One region of the Streptomyces sp. NPDC005566 genome, then DNA from elsewhere that is predicted to be linked to it. Evidence: riboswitches for the same ligand, from Rfam matches in the RefSeq annotation. Region 1 holds a riboswitch; each other region holds the start of a gene.
The links. A riboswitch is a leader RNA that binds a small molecule or an ion and turns the genes downstream of it on or off. The one in region 1 is predicted to bind S-adenosylmethionine.
Positions count from the first base shown of each region.

Region 2: another riboswitch for S-adenosylmethionine. It lies ahead of ABZS61_RS00245 (aminotransferase class V-fold PLP-dependent enzyme); the one in region 1 lies ahead of thrC (threonine synthase).
Region 3: another riboswitch for S-adenosylmethionine. It lies ahead of ABZS61_RS11645 (hypothetical protein); the one in region 1 lies ahead of thrC (threonine synthase).

Region 1 covers NZ_JBEXDB010000018.1:163,520-168,805, reverse strand. The annotation lists gene ABZS61_RS27030 (MoaD/ThiS family protein) at 326-601, opposite strand; gene thrC (threonine synthase) at 629-1,924, opposite strand; SAM riboswitch class I at 1,943-2,070, opposite strand; gene ABZS61_RS27020 (glucosyl-3-phosphoglycerate synthase) at 2,224-3,174, shown strand; gene ABZS61_RS27015 (trehalose-6-phosphate synthase) at 3,231-4,607, shown strand; gene otsB (trehalose-phosphatase) at 4,621-5,286, opposite strand, start outside.
Region 2 covers NZ_JBEXDB010000001.1:45,874-51,159, reverse strand. The annotation lists gene ABZS61_RS00255 (cytochrome bc complex cytochrome b subunit) at 1-1,100, shown strand, start outside; gene trpD (anthranilate phosphoribosyltransferase) at 1,223-2,287, shown strand; SAM riboswitch class IV at 2,371-2,487, shown strand; gene ABZS61_RS00245 (aminotransferase class V-fold PLP-dependent enzyme) at 2,660-4,036, shown strand; gene ABZS61_RS00240 (Lrp/AsnC ligand binding domain-containing protein) at 4,112-4,393, opposite strand; gene ABZS61_RS00235 (rhomboid family intramembrane serine protease) at 4,390-5,142, opposite strand.
Region 3 covers NZ_JBEXDB010000006.1:166,129-171,414, forward strand. The annotation lists gene ABZS61_RS11635 (cytochrome P450) at 1-364, shown strand, start outside; gene ABZS61_RS11640 (cytochrome P450) at 397-1,584, shown strand; SAM riboswitch class IV at 1,709-1,819, shown strand; gene ABZS61_RS11645 (hypothetical protein) at 1,869-2,279, shown strand; gene ABZS61_RS11650 (arabinan endo-1,5-alpha-L-arabinosidase) at 2,618-3,601, shown strand; gene ABZS61_RS11655 (family 43 glycosylhydrolase) at 3,583-5,067, shown strand.

The DNA of each region.
Region 1 (5,286 bases):
ACGCCCGGATAGGTGGAACTCGTGCGATTCCAGGGCAAGTCGGGCCTGACAAAGGCCACTTATGGCGCAAGGAGTTCACGTACTTTGGCTGCTTCTTATCGCGACCGGGCGCATTCTCATATGCGGGCGGCACAGGCAGCGGAGGGGACTTCCCCAACTGTACCGCGCTCAATCATGCAGAATTGCCCCCTCCGCTTCTCTTGCGGAGGGGGCAACGGTGTTCACGCTGTGAAGTCGTACAGGAGGCTCGGCCTCCGCCTCGGAGCTCGGCGGCCGGCCTCCGTCACGGGGCTCGACGGTCGCCCGCAGGCACGTGGCCCGGCGGTCAGCCTCCGGCGACGGCCGGGATGATCGAGATGCCGGCGCCGTCCGGGGTCGCCGTCTGCAGGCCGCCCTCGAAGCGCACGTCGTCGTCGTTGACGTACACGTTCACGAAGCGGCGCAGCTTGCCCTGGTCGTCCAGGACGCGGGCGGCGATGCCCGGGTGATTCGTCTCCAGGGACTCGATGACCTCGGAGAGGATCGTGCCCTCGGCCGGGACCTCGGCCTGACCGCCCGTGTAGGTGCGGAGGATGGTGGGGATACGGACCTTGACGCTCATGGGGTGCCTTCCTTCGGTCTCGGGTGGTCAGCTGGCGGCGAGGCCCGCGTCGCGGAACGCGTCCAGGCTCGGCCGGATCGTGGCCGACAGGCCGGTCGTCGGGGCGACGGCGTCCAGCGTCTTCAGGCCGTCACCGGTGTTCAGGATGACGGTGGTCAGCGTCGGGTCCAGCAGACCGGCGTCGATCAGCTTCTTCGTCACACCGACCGTCACACCGCCCGCGGTCTCCGCGAAGATGCCCTCGGTGCGGGCCAGCAGCTTGATCGCGTCGACGACCTGCTCGTCGTTGACGTCCTCGACGGCACCGCCGGTACGCCGGGCGATGTCCAGGACGTACGGGCCGTCGGCCGGGTTGCCGATCGCGAGGGACTTGGCGATCGTGTTCGGCTTCTGCGGCCGTACGACGTCGTGTCCGGCCTTGAAGGCGGTGGAGACCGGGGAGCAGCCCTCGGCCTGGGCGCCGAAGATCTTGTAGGGCCTGTCCTCGACCAGGCCGAGCTTGATCAGCTCCTGCAGGCCCTTGTCGATCTTCGTGAGCTGCGACCCGGACGCGATCGGGATGACGATCTGGTCGGGCAGCTGCCAGCCGAGCTGCTCGCAGATCTCGTACGCCAGGGTCTTGGAGCCCTCGCCGTAGTACGGGCGGAGGTTGACGTTGACGAAGCCCCAGCCCTCACCGAGCGGGTCGCCGATGAGCTCCGAGCAGAAGCGGTTGACGTCGTCGTAGTTGCCCTCGATGCCGACCAGTTCGCCGCCGTACACCGCGGCCATGACGACCTTGCCCTGCTCCAGGTCGTGCGGGATGAACACGCACGAGCGGAAGCCGGCACGGGCCGCAGCGGCGCCCACCGCACCGGCGAGGTTGCCGGTGGAGGAGCAGGAGAGCGTGGTGAATCCGAAGGCGCGGGCGGCCTCGACGGCGATCGCGACGACACGGTCCTTGAAGGAGTGCGTCGGGTTGCCGGAGTCGTCCTTGACGTACAGACCGCCGGTGACGCCCAGCTCACGGGCGAGGTTGTCGGCCTTGACCAGCTTCGTGAAGCCGGGGTTGATGTTGGGCTTGCTCGCGACATCGGCCGGAACCGGCAGCAGCGGCGCATAGCGCCAGATGTTGTCGGGGCCTTCGGCAATGCGCTTCTTGAGCTCTTCCGGGGAGCCGCTCGGCAGGTCGTACGCCACTTCGAGCGGCCCGAAACAGGACGCACAGGCGAAAATGGGGCCGAGCTCGAAACGCTCGCCGCATTCGCGGCAGGAAAGTGCTGCGGCGGAACCCAGGTCCACGGCAGAAGAATCGGTGTTCGCTGCAACTGTCTGAACAGACATGATGGCGGAGGCCCTTTCTCCTCATCTTCCTCGCGGCGTATTTCGCCACAAGACGGAATTGGCACCTTCCCTACCGTGACCTCGCGGTCGGCAGGAGGGTTGCCGGGACTTCAACGGGCCGTTCCCTCAGTCCCTCTGGATGAGCGCTATGGCACCGGACCATCGATCCGGGCATTTATTCGCGGACCGACCCCGACATGCGAGGGCCATCCGCGTTGTTCAAGACTGTAACCGAAGCCCTGGACGATTGAGATAGTCGTCCGAACCGCGAGATGGATCACATACAGGGAGTATCGACCGTGCTGGAAGAGGTGGAACGCTGGCTGACCAGGCGTTCCTGGTCGGCCGATGACCGCCCGCTCGACCGCCTCACGGCCGCGCGCGCGAGGGATCCGCGCCGCGCCCGGGTGAGCGTCGTCCTGCCCGCCCTGAACGAGGAGGCGACGGTCGGAGCGATCGTCGAGGAGATCCGGCGCGAGCTGATGGAGAAGGTCCGGCTCGTCGACGAACTGGTGGTGATCGACTCCGGTTCCACCGACGCCACCGCCGACGTGGCCCGCAGGGCGGGTGCCAGGGTGGTGCACCGGGACGCGATACTCCCCCGGATACCGGCCGTACCCGGCAAGGGCGAGGTGCTCTGGCGGTCACTGCTGGTGACCAGCGGCGAGATCGTCTGCTTCATCGACGCCGACCTCAAGGACTTCTCCGCGGACTTCGTCTCCGGGATCGTCGGCCCCCTGCTGACCGACCCCGAGGTCCAGTTCGTCAAGGCCATGTACGACCGACCCCTGGGAGAAGCCGCAGGCCAGGGCGGCCGGGTCACCGAACTGGTGGCACGCCCGCTGCTCAATCTGCACTGGCCGCAGCTGGCCGGCTTCGTCCAGCCGCTGGGCGGCGAGTACGCCGTACGCCGCTCCCTGCTCGAACGGCTCCCCTTCCCCGTCGGTTACGGGGTGGAGCTGGGCCTTCTCGTCGACGCCCTGCACACGGTGGGCCTGGACGCGCTGGCGCAGGTGGACGTCGGGGTACGCAAGCACCGCCACCAGGACGGCCAGGCACTCGGCCGCATGGCCGCGGCGATCTACCGCACCGCCCAGCTGCGGCTCTCCCGGGGGCATCTGGTGCGGCCCGTGCTCACCCAGTTCGAACGGAGCGAGAGCGGCTTCGTACCGCGCACCCATGCGGTGGACACCGAGGAGCGGCCGCCGATGCGGGAGATCACGGAGTACGCGTCCCGCCACGCGGCGTGACGTTTCACGGAGGGCTTCGCGTTTGGCGGCTTCCCGAACGGGCTAGGTTCGGGTACATGGTCTCCGAGCACTCTGCCCAGGTCCTCGTCGCGTCCAACCGCGGCCCCGTGTCCTATGCGCTGCGCGAGGACGGCACGCTCGACTCGAAGCGCGGCGGGGGCGGCCTCGTCTCCGGTCTGAGCGCCGTCGAGGACAAGCTGTGGGTGTGCGCGGCTCTGGGCGACGGCGACCGCGAGGCGGTCAGGCGGGGCCAGTCGGAACCCGGCGTCCGCATGCTCGACATCGACGCCGGAGTCCACGACGACGCCTACAACGGCATCGCGAACTCGGTGCTCTGGTTCGTCCACCACATGATCTACCAGACACCGCTGGAGCCGGTGTTCGACGCCGAGTTCCGGCGGCGGTGGGCGTCCTTCGAGGCGTACAACCGCGCCTTCGCCGAAGCCCTCGCCGAGGAGGCGGGCGTGGGGGCGGCGGTCCTGGTCCAGGACTACCACCTGTCGCTGGTGCCCGGCATGCTCCGCGAGCTCCGCCCCGACCTGCGGATCGGCCACTTCTCGCACACCCCGTGGGCCCCCGTCGACTACTTCCGGCTGCTGCCCGACGACATCGGCGAGCAGCTGCTGCGCGGCATCCTGGGCGCCGACCGGGCCGCGTTCCTGACCCGCCGCTGGGCGGACGCGTTCATCAGCTGCTGCACGGAGATCCTGGGCGGCACCGGCCGCACCCGGATCGGGGTGCACGGGCTGGGCGCCGACGCGGACTTCCTGCGCCGTCGCTCCCACGAGGCGGACGTGGACGAGCGGATGGAGACGCTCCGGGAGCAGGTCGGCCCCGGCAGGCGGACGATCGTGCGGGTGGACCGCACCGAGCTCTCCAAGAACATCGTCCGCGGGCTGCACGCCTACCGCGCCCTGCTGGAGGAACGCCCCGAATGGCGTGAGCGGGTGGTGCACGTGGCGTTCGCCTACCCCTCCCGGCAGGACCTCGCGGTGTACCGCGACTACACCGCCGAGGTGCAGCGGGTGGCCGACGGGATCAACGCGGAGTACGCCACGGAGGGCTGGACCCCTGTCATCCTCCACGTCGACGACGACTTCGCCCGCTCGCTCGCGGCGTACCGGCTGGCGGACGTGGCTCTGGTGAACCCGATCCGCGACGGCATGAACCTCGTCGCGAAGGAGGTCCCGGTCGTCTCCGACAGCGGCTGCGCGCTGGTGCTGTCGCGGGAGGCGGGGGCGTACGAGGAGCTCGGCGAGGACGCCGTCGTGGTCAACCCGTACGACGTGTCGGCCACGGCGGCGGCGCTGCACGAGGCTCTGACGATGGAGGACGACGAGCGGAGCGCGCGCACGAAGCGGCTGGCCGCCGTGGCGACCGCCCTGCCGCCGCAGCAGTGGTTCCTGGACCAGCTGGACGCGCTGCGGGGCTGAGGGCGGGCGGCCCTCAGGGCGCCTGAGGCTTCCCCAGGTGCCCTGCCAGGGCGTCCAGCAGGCCCACCACGGCCGCCGGGCCCGGCAGCAGCAGGTCGGCACGCTCGGCGAGTTCGGGAACCTCGGTGCCGCTGCAGACCAGGAGGCCCGGGGTGCCGTCCGGGCCCTCGGCGCGGAGCTTCTCGACGGCCGCGTACGCGGCGAGGTCGCCCAGGTCGTCCCCGGCGTACAGGACGGATCCGGCGCCGACCTCACGTACGTACTCCGCGAGTGCCACTCCCTTGTCCATGCCCGGCGGGCGCAACTCCAGGACGAGGCGGCCGGGTTCGACGATCAGCCCGTGCCGGGCGGCCAGGTGCCCGAGGGGTTCGCGCAGGGATTCGAAGGCCACCTGCGGGTCGTCGGCCCGCCTCGTGTGCACGGCGACGGCCTGCCCCTTCTCCTCGATCCAGGTGCCGTGCCAGGCACCGACCTCGTGCAGGACGCCGGGGAGTTCGGCGCGGACGGCGGCGACGCCGGGGTGCGGGGCGGGCGCGTGCACGGTGCCGGTGACGGCGTCCCAGCGTTCCGCGCCGTAGTGACCGAGGACGACGAGGTGATCGAGGCCGGGCACCCCGGCGAAACCGCCGTACCGGACCGCGACGCCCGCGGGGCGGCCGGTGATCACGGCGACACTGGC
Region 2 (5,286 bases), on a different contig from region 1:
TCCGCTTCACCCAGGGCGCGATCCTGGCGACGCCGATCGTCGGTACGTACATCTCGATGTTCCTGTTCGGCGGGGAGTTCCCCGGCGGCGACTTCGTGGCCCGGTTCTACTCGATCCACATCCTGCTGCTGCCGGGCATCATGCTCGGCCTGGTCGTGGCCCACCTGATCCTGGTCTTCTACCACAAGCACACGCAGTTCGCGGGTCCCGGCAAGACCAACAAGAACGTCGTCGGCATGCCGCTGCTGCCGGTGTACATGGCGAAGGCCGGAGGGTTCTTCTTCCTCGTCTTCGGTGTCATCGCCATCATCTCGGGCATCGCCTCGATCAACCCGATCTGGGCCCTCGGCCCGTACCGCCCGGACCAGGTGTCCACCGGCGCCCAGCCCGACTGGTACATGGGCTTCGCCGAGGGTCTGATCCGAGTGATGCCGGGCTGGGAGATCAACCTGTGGGGTCACACGCTCGTCCTGGGTGTGTTCATCCCGCTGACGGCCTTCGGCCTGGTGCTCGCGGCGATCGCGGTCTACCCCTTCATCGAGTCCTGGGTCACCGGGGACAAGCGCGAGCACCACATCCTGGACCGCCCGCGCAACGCCCCGACCCGTACGGCCTTCGGTGTCGCATGGATCACGGAGTACGTCATCGTCTTCATCGGTGGTGGAAACGACCTGTGGGCCACGCACTTCCACCTGTCGCTGAACGCCATCTCCTGGTTCGTCCGGATCTTCATCTTCGTGGGCCCGGTCATCGCGTTCATCGTGACGAAGCGGATCTGCCTCGGCCTCCAGCGCCGCGACAGGGACAAGGTGTTGCACGGACGCGAGTCCGGCACCATCAAGCGCCTGCCGCACGGTGAGTTCGTCGAGATCCACGAGCCGCTCAGCCAGGGTCAGCTGCACACGCTCACCGCGCACGAGCAGTACAAGCCGGTCGAGATCGGCCCGACGGTCGACGAGAACGGTGTCGAGCGCAAGCCTTCGGCGCTGCAGAAGCTGCGGGCCAAGCTCAGCAAGAGCTACTACGGCGAGCAGAGCCAGATCGCCAAGCCCTCCGCCGAGGAGTACAAGGAGATCACCAGCGGCCACGGCCACCACTGATCACCTGAACTGATCGCCACGGCAGGAGCCCCGTCCATTCGATGGACGGGGCTCTTCGCCGTCCCCGGGGCTGGATAGGGTGGGGGGATCCTTTTATCGGCTGTGGACCCCAGGAGCGGACCATGAACGTTGTGACCCCGGACGGCGGCGACAGCGTGGCGGACCGTTCCTGGCCCGGCGTGCTGATGCCCCTCCTGCGCGGCGAGAGCCTGACGGCAGAGGACACCGCGTGGGCCATGGACCGCATCATGAGCGGCGAGGCCACCGACGTGCAGATCGCCGGCTTCGTGATCGCCCTGCGTGCCAAGGGCGAGACCGTCGACGAGGTCACCGGACTCGTACGCACCATGTACGAGCACGCCCACACCATCCAGGTGCCCGGCCGCACGGTCGACATCGTGGGCACCGGTGGTGACCTGGCGAAGACGGTCAACATCTCCACCATGTCGGCGATCGTCGTCGCCGGGACCGGCGCCAAGGTCGTCAAGCACGGCAACCGCGCCTCCTCCTCGGCGAGCGGCGCCTCCGACGTGCTCGAGAAGCTCGGCGTCAACCTCGAGCTGACCCCGCAGGGCGTCGTCCGGGTCGCCGAGGAAGCGGGCATCACCTTCTGCTTCGCGGTGAAGTTCCACCCCGCCCTGCGGCACGCGGCGAGGGCACGCAAGGAGCTCGGCACGCCGACCACCTTCAACATCCTCGGCCCGCTCACCAATCCGGCCCAGGTGCGCTCCCAGGCCGTCGGCGTCGCCGACCTCAAGATGGCGCCGATCGTCGCGGGTGTGCTTGCCGACCGGGGCAACTCGGCGCTGGTCTTCCGGGGCGACGACGGCCTCGACGAGCTGACGACCACGGCGACCTCCCGGGTCTGGATCGTCCGGGACGGGGCCGTACGCGAAGAGGCGTTCGACCCGCGGGACGTCGGCCTGGACCTGGTGCCGGTCTCGGCGCTGCGTGGTGCCGACGCCTCGTTCAACGCGGACGTGGCCCGGCGGATGCTGGACGGGGAGACCGGTCCCGTACGCGAGGCGGTCCTCCTCAACTCCGCTGCCGCGCTGGTCGCGCTCGACCCGGGCGAGGGCACGCTGAACGAACAGATCGCGGCCGGGATCGCGAAGGCCGCGGACGCGATCGACTCGGGAGCCGCCAAGAGGGCGCTGGAGCGCTGGGTGGCCGCCAGCAACGCCTGAAGAGGGACGTGCGAGGCGGGCCGCAGTCCGGATCGCGGACTGCGCCCTTGCGCATGTGGTCAGGTATGGCAAGATGCTGCGCAGGTCATGAGTGACAGCGAATAAGCCCCGGCTCGCTGTCCGGCAACCCTCCGTCCGTGGCGGGGTGCCCCGGGTGAAGACCAGGCCGCAGGCAGCGAGGTCTGCGGCAAGCGCGGGCCCCTAGGCATCTGTGAATGCCGACCCCCGGGGTCCTGGTCCCCAGGGAGCCTCTTGTGAGCAAGCGAATGCGATAGGGCTCAAGGCCCTCCTCCGCGCACCCTTTTCTCTTTCCCTGCGCTGCCGCGCATCTGCCGGCGCCGGGATTTCGCCTGCCTGTCACGGGAGTTCGCCATGTCTGTCTCCACCGCTGCCGCCGACCAGACCATTTGTGCCCCCCTGCCGGTTCTGGGGGCGGACGTCACTGTTCCGCTGGTTACGGGCGGCGAAGTCACCTATGCCGCCCTCGACTACGCGGCCAGCGCCCCGGCCCTGCAACGGGTGTGGGACGACGTGGCCGCCTACGCCCCGTACTACGGCAGCGTGCACCGCGGCGCCGGCTACCTCTCGCAGCTCTCCACGGACCTCTTCGAGAGCAGCCGCGTCACCGTCGCGGAGTTCCTCGGCTGCCGTGCCGAGGACCAGGTGGTCTTCACCCGCTCGACGACGGACTCCCTCAACCTGCTGGCCGCCGCACTCCCCGCGGACTGCGAGGTGTTCGTGTTCGAGACCGAGCACCACGCCTCGCTGCTGCCCTGGCGAGACGCCCGGGTGACCTGCCTCGACGCCCCCAGGACCCCCGCCGAGGCAGTCGTGACGCTGGAGCGCGCGCTGGCCGGCCGCGACCCCTACGGGCCCGCACTGGTCTGTGTGACGGGCGCGTCGAACGTCACCGGCGAGCTGTGGCCGGTGAAGGAACTGGCCGCCGCCGCCCACGCGCACGGTGCCCGGATCGTCCTCGACGCCGCGCAGCTGGCGCCCCATCACCCGGTGGACATCGCGGAACTGGACGTCGACTGGGTCGCCTTCTCCGGGCACAAGCTGTACGCGCCGTTCGGCTCGGGCGTCCTCGCGGGCCGGGCCGACTGGCTGCGGGACGCGGAGCCGTATCTCGCGGGCGGCGGCGCCTCCCGGAAGGTGGCCCGGCGCGCCGACGGCGGCATCGACGTGGAGTGGCACACCACGGCGGCCCGGCACGAGGCCGGATCGCCCAACGTGATCGGCGTCTACTCCATCGCCGCTGCCTGCAAGGCCCTGACCGAGGCCGGCTTCGACCAGCTCGTCGCGCGCGAGCAGCAGCTCGTCACCCGGGTCCGCGAAGGCCTGGCCGAGGTCCCCGCGGTCAAGGTGCTCTCCCTGTTCGGCGACGACGCCCCGAGGGTCGGGGTCATCTCCTTCGTGGTCGAGGGCTGGAACAGCTCGCACTTCGCCGCGGCGCTCTCCGCGGAGTACGGCATCGGGGTCCGTGACGGCCTGTTCTGCGCCCACCCGCTCGTACGGACCCTGCTGGGCAGTGAGCCGCAGGACCCGGGCGAGTGCGGCGCCCCGGAGGCCGAGCCGGGCGAGAGGTCCCTCAACGCCATCCGGGTGAGTTTCGGGGCCGGTACGCCGGACGAGCACATCGAGCGGTTCCTCGGCGCGGTCCGCGAGCTGGTGGGCGCGGGTGCCCGCTGGACCTACCGCACCGAGGACGGCCGTTGCGTCCCGGACAGGGGTGCGGCGCAGGTCTGAACCGGCCGCGTACGACTTCGGCCGGGGACGGGAGGCAACTGCCCCGTCCCCGGCCGAAGCCGCACGCCGTGCGTCCTACGCGTCGAGACCGATGGCGAAGGCCGCCTCGAGGTCGTGCTGCGAGTAGGTACGGAACGCCACGTGCGTGTCGGTGCCCTCGACACCGGGGATCTTGCTGATCCGGCCGGGAATGACATCCGCCAGATCGTCGTGCTTGGCCACCCGGACCATGGCGATCAGGTCGTACGTACCGGTGACCGAGAAGACCTCGCTGACGCTGTCCAGCGCGGCGACGGCCTCGGCGATCTCGGGAATCCGGTCCACGCTGGTTTTGATGAGCACGATCGCGGTGATCACGGCTGGCTTTCTCCCTCGGTGGCCGTGGCTGGAGACTTCACTCTAGCCCCACCCCGGTAGCGCCCCCAGGCGTAGAGGAACCCGGCCGCGAAGCCCGCGACATGGGCGAGGTAGGCCACGCCGGGGCCGCTGCCCGCGCCCTGCGCCGCCAGCCACTGCAGTGCGAACCAGAAGACGAGCACGATCCAGGCGGGGAAGCGCAGCGGCAGGAAGAAGAGGAACGGGAACAGGCTCGTGACCCGGGCCCGGGGAAAGAGGTAGAGGAACGCACCGAGCACCGCCGAGATCGCCCCCGACGCGCCCACCAGGGTCTGGTCGGATCCGGAGTGCGCGACCGCGTAGACGACCAGGGCCAGATAGCCGCAGCAGACGTAGAAGAAGACGAACTCGGCCCGGCCCATGCGTTCCTCGGCCATCGCCCCGAACACGTACAGGAACAGCATGTTGCCCAGCAGGTGCAGCCAGCTCCCGTGGACGAAGAGGGCGGTCAGCGGGGTGAGGGCCGCGTGCGCGGAGCCGTCCAGGAGTTCGCTGGGGATCACGCCCCACCGCTCGAAGTACCCGGCCTGCGCCGCGAGCAGGGCGTCCGCCGTGCCGTAGGCCGGGTTGAAGCCGGAGAGCGGGCTGATCAGGAACACGGCGGAACAGACGGCGATGAGGCCGTACGTGACCGGTGCGCCGCCCGCCGAGGCCGCGGCCCCGAACTCCCTGGCCCGCTCCCGCCACCCGGCATCCCGCCAATCGATCACGTACAGAGCATGACGCACCGGCGGAGACCATGACAGATCGCCTCGCCGTGCCGATGGGTAAACCCGAGGCCGTAGGGTTACCGCAGGACATTCGCAGTTCGACGGCGCACCGCGAGATCGAAGACCTGGGCAGTACGAGCTCGA
Region 3 (5,286 bases), on a different contig from region 1:
CCGCGACACCCAGCTCGGCGGACGGACCATCCGCGCCGGTGACATGCTGCTGCTCGGCCTGGGGGCGGCCAACACCGACCCCCTCGTACGCCAGGTTCTGGGGTCCGACGGTGCCACGAGGCACGGCAGCAACAGCGCCCACCTGGCCTTCAGCCACGGCGAGTACCGCTGCCCCTTCCCCGCGCAGGAGATTGCCGAGACCATCGCCCGTACCGGGATCGAGGTCCTCCTCGACCGGCTGCCCGATCTCGAACTCACCGTCGCCGAAAAGGACCTCGTCCGGCGGCCGTCCGCCTTCCTGCGCGGGATGAACGCGCTCCCCGTCCGCTTCGCTCCCGTACGTACGACAGGAGATCTGCTGTGAACTGTCCTCACGCGACCGTGGTCATCGACCCCATGGTCCAGAACCTCGACGGTGAGACCGAGCAGCTGCGCCAGGCGGGCCCCCTCGCGCGCATCGAGCTGCTGGGGGTCCCGGCGTGGACCGTCACTCGGCACGCCGAAGCACGTCAACTGCTCGTCGACCCGCGGCTGGTGAAGGACCTGGACGCCTGGGGGCTGTGGCAGAGCGGGGAGGTCACCCACGCCTGGCCGCTGATCGGCATGATCGATGCCGGACGCTCCATGTTCACGGTCGACGGCGGGGAGCACCGGAGGCTGCGGACCAAGACCTCCCAGGCGCTCACCCCGCGCCGTCTCGAGGCGGTCCGCCCTGCCATCGAGAAGTTCACCGAGGAGCTGCTGGACGCGCTCGCCGAGCAGGGCAAGGACGGGGTCGTCGACCTCAAGGCCGTCTTCGCCCAGCCGCTGCCGATGCGGGTCGTCGGGCTGCTGATGGGGGTGGACGAGGACCAGTTCCCGATGCTGACGAAGCAGTACAAGGCCTTCTTCTCGATGCTCACCCCGCAGGAGGAGCGTCTGGCACTGCTGCGGGATCTGGACGTCTTCTACACCGACCTCGTACGTGAGAAGACGGCGCGGCCCACCGACGACCTCACCAGTGCCCTGATCCTGGCCGACGAGGGCGGCGAGCCCCTCACCGAGGAGGAGGTCGTCGGCAACCTCAAGGCCATGGTGGCTGCCGGGCACGAGACCACGATCGGGCTCATCCTCAACGCCGTACGCGCACTGCTCGCCCACCCCGACCAGCTGCGGAAGGTGTTGGACGGGGAGATCCCGTGGGAGACGGTGGTCGAGGAGACGCTGCGCTGGGACACGCCCACCACACACCTGCTGATGCGTTTCGCCACCGAGGACATCCAGGTCGGCGACCAGGTGATCGCCGCGGGAGAGGGCGTCGTCATCTCCTACCGGGTCATCGGACGCGATGCCGAGCATCATGGCGAGGACGCCGACTCCTTCGACATCACCCGTCCGACCCCGATCCGGCACATGACCTTCGGTCACGGCCCCCACATCTGCCCCGGTGCCGCGCTGTCACGGGTAGAGGCCGGCATCGCGCTCCCCGCCCTCTTCGCGCGCTTCCCCGCGCTCGAGCTCGCGATACCGGACGACGAGATCCGCAAGCTGCCGGTGATGACGCAGAACGACATGGAGGCCTTCCCCGTCCTCCTGCACGGCTGAGGCGGGTTGGACGAGGAGAGCGCGCGCGAAGCGTGGACGCGTACGGGCGGGAGGTGTCGCGCCCGTACGCGCGGGGTGGTGTGCGAGCCCCTGCGTCCTCCCGGCTCCTGTTACGCTTTTGACGGGTCATGAGTTCCAGTGGAAAGCCCCGGCTCGCTGGACGGCACCCCGCTCCGCTGCGGGTGCTCCGGGTGACGACCCGCCCCGCGCGGCACCGTGCGGGGAACAGCGGACCACCGGGGACGGGCCCCCGGGGTCCAGGACCCCGGAAGGCGACAACAGCCTTGCTCACTCACCTCATTCACCACGACGCCTGCGCGCGGTACGCGCCCGGCCACCACGTGCACTGGATCCACGCCAAGAAGTGCGTACAGGAACCCGGTCAGGCCGTGGAGCTCCTGCTGACCGCGGGCGATGTCCGCGACGACGGGTGGCTGGTTCTGCGCGCGGCCTTCGAACACCCCGGCAGCCTGCCCGAGGTGTGGATGCACGCCCCCGCCGATCTGCGGGAGTTGCTCACCGGCCACCGCGGGCGCGTGTACTGGCTGCCCCGCTGGCATGCGCTGCGGTTCGTCGGCCTCGGCGGTGAGGCGACCGGCCTCGTGAACGTAGGGACCGAGGGCGGACCGCTGTGCGGGACGACCGCACCCGATCCCCAGCACACGGACCGTGGGGATTTCACCTACGGGCTGTAGCCGACCAGCCCCAGGGACGGTCGAGTTCGGCCGGTGCCGCCCGGATCCGGGCGGGCCGGTCCGTTCGTGATGCTGGCCGGTTCGTTCGGATACCGGCCGGCCCGTTCGTGATACGAGCGGTCTGTTCGTGATACCGGACAGGGTTCGGGTTCTCGACGAATACGCGCCCGATCCGTTGACGCAAGGCGTGTTCGATTCTACGGTCCCGTCCTGGCCGCCCGTCCGCAGTTACGGGCACCGTTCGATCCGTCGAACATACGCATGTCATGCGCATGGCAACCTCTTGGCCCTCGGTGACGACTGCCGGGTACCCCGACACGACCGAAGAAGGTCTCCTGATGAGCCGCATCCCGAGAAGACTTCCGCGAAGGACCCTCGCCGCCCTGCCCGCCGCACTCCTGCTCGCGCTCGTGCCGACGAGCGCGTCCGCATACCCCAACCCCGGGGTCGTCAACGGCGACATCGTGGTCCACGACCCCACCATGATCCGGAGCACGTCCGGCCAGTACCTGCTCTACTCCACCGGCGAAGGCCTCCAGCTCCGCACCTCCACCGACCGCACCGCCTTCGGCCGGTCCGGCAACGCCTTCACGACGAAGCCGAGCTGGTGGAAGAACTACTCCTCCGCATCGGACCCCTGGGCCCCGGACATCTCCTACCGCAGCGGTAAGTACCTGATGTACTACGCCGTTTCGTCCTTCGGCTCAAACACGTCGGCGATCGGCCTCGCGACCTCCACCACCGGCCAGGCGGGCAGCTGGAGCGACTACGGGATCGTCTACACCTCGAACTCGTCGAGCGACTACAACGCCATCGACCCCAACCTCTTCGTGGACGACGACGGCAAGTGGTGGCTGTCCTTCGGCTCCTGGTGGACCGGGATCAAGATGATCCGCGTCGACCCGACGACCGGAAAGCAGTACGCCGGAGACACCGCACGCCGCTCGCTCGCCTCCCGTCCCACCGGAACCAAGGCGGTCGAGGCGCCCTCCATCGTGAAGCGCAACGGCTACTACTACCTCTTCGCCTCCTACGACACCTGCTGCGCAGGCACCAGCTCCACGTACAAGATCAAGGTGGGCCGGGCGACGAGCGTCACCGGGCCCTACTACGACCGCAACGGCGTGAACATGCGCAGCAACGGCGGTACCCCCGTCATGGAGTCCCACGGCCGGTACATCGGCCCCGGTGGCCAGTCGATCCTCGCCGACTCCGACGGTGACCTGCTCGTCTACCACTACTACGACGGCCAGGCCAACGGCACCCCGAAGCTCGGCGTCAACCTACTGAACTGGAGCAGCGGATGGCCCGTCGCCTACTGACCCTGCTGAGCGCCCTCCTGCTGGCCCTCGCACTGGGGCAGCCGGCCGCCACGCAGGCCGCGCCGTCCGGGACCTCCTCCGTGCAGGCCGCCGAGGGGCGTCCGTACACCAATCCCGTGAAGGCGCAGAAGGGAGCCGACCCCTGGATCTCCTACCACGACGGCAACTACTACCTGGTGTCGACGAGTTGGACCGACGTCATCACCATGCGCAAGTCGCCGACCCTCGCCGGGCTCGCGACCGCGCCGAGCGTGCAGGTCTGGCAGGGCGACTCCGCCTCGCGCTGCTGCAACATCTGGGCACCCGAACTGCACTACTCGGGTGGCCGCTGGTACCTCTACTTCGTCGCCGGGCAGAACATCGCCGACTACAACCCCACCCAGCGGGTGCACGTGCTGCAGAGCGCCGGTACGGACCCGATGGGCCCCTACACGTACAGGAACCAGCTCGGCAGCACCTGGATGCTGGACCCGAGCGTGCTCACCCTCAACGGCTCGATGTACCTGCTGGGCAGTGCGAGCGGCGGCGGAACGCAGAACCTGGTGATCGCGCCGATGTCGAACCCGTACACGCTCAGCGGCTCGTTCTCGACGATCTCCACGCCGACGTACGACTGGGAGAAGTCGGGCGGCACGGTGAACGAAGGCGCCGAGGTGCTGCAGCGCGGCGGAAAGACGTTCATCGTCTACTCGGCCAGCGGCTGCTGGACCCCCGACTACAAGCTCGGGCAGCTCACCCTGACCGGATCCAACCCGCTCTCCGCCTCCTCCTGGACGAAGAAGTCCACCCCGGTCTTCCAGCGCAACAACGCCGCCGGGGTGTACGGGCCGGGGCACAACGGATTCTTCACCTCACCCGACGGCACGGAGAGCTGGATCGTCTACCACGCCAACGACGCGGCGTCCGACGGCTGCGACAACGGGCGCACGGCGCGGGCACAGAAGTTCACGTGGAACAGCGACGGGACACCGAACCTCGGCACGCCCGTCGCCCTCGGCACGACACTGGCCGGGCCCTCCGGCGAGAGCGCGGCCACGCCGACCGCGTACACGGTGGTCAACAGGGCCACCGGAAAGTGCCTGGACGTGAACGGTTCGTCGACCGCCGACGGAGCGAACGTCCAGCAGTGGACGTGCAACGGCGGCACACAGCAGAAATGGCGCATCGAGGACCAGGGCGACGACACGAGCCGCCTCGTCAACGTCGCTTCGGGCAAGGTGCTCGACACGGCGGACTGCTCCACAGCCGACGGCGCCGACCTGCGCCAATGGTCGTGGCTGAACAACACCTGCCAGCGCTTCGGCCTCGTCACCACGGCGGCCGGCGGCTGGGTGCGCATCGTCAACCGGGCGAGCGGGAAGGTCGCCGACGTGGCCGACTGCTCGGCCGCCGACGGTGCGGACGTACGGCAGTGGTCGTGGCTGAACAACAACTGCCAGCAGTGGAAGCTGACTCCGGCGGCCTGAGGCCCCGCGAGCGCTGCGTGATCCAAGTGAGGGATCCGGAGTCCGGGCCGCGGCCCGGACTCCGGATCCCTTCGACATGTACGCGGCCGATCCGGTCGGTGCGCTCGATGTGGTGCTGCGGGCCGCGGGACCCCCTGGACAGGTCCGGGCGCAGGACGCGCGGTCTGCAGGGCATGAGACAGGCGCCCGGCCACGACCCGGAGAATTGTGCCGCGACCC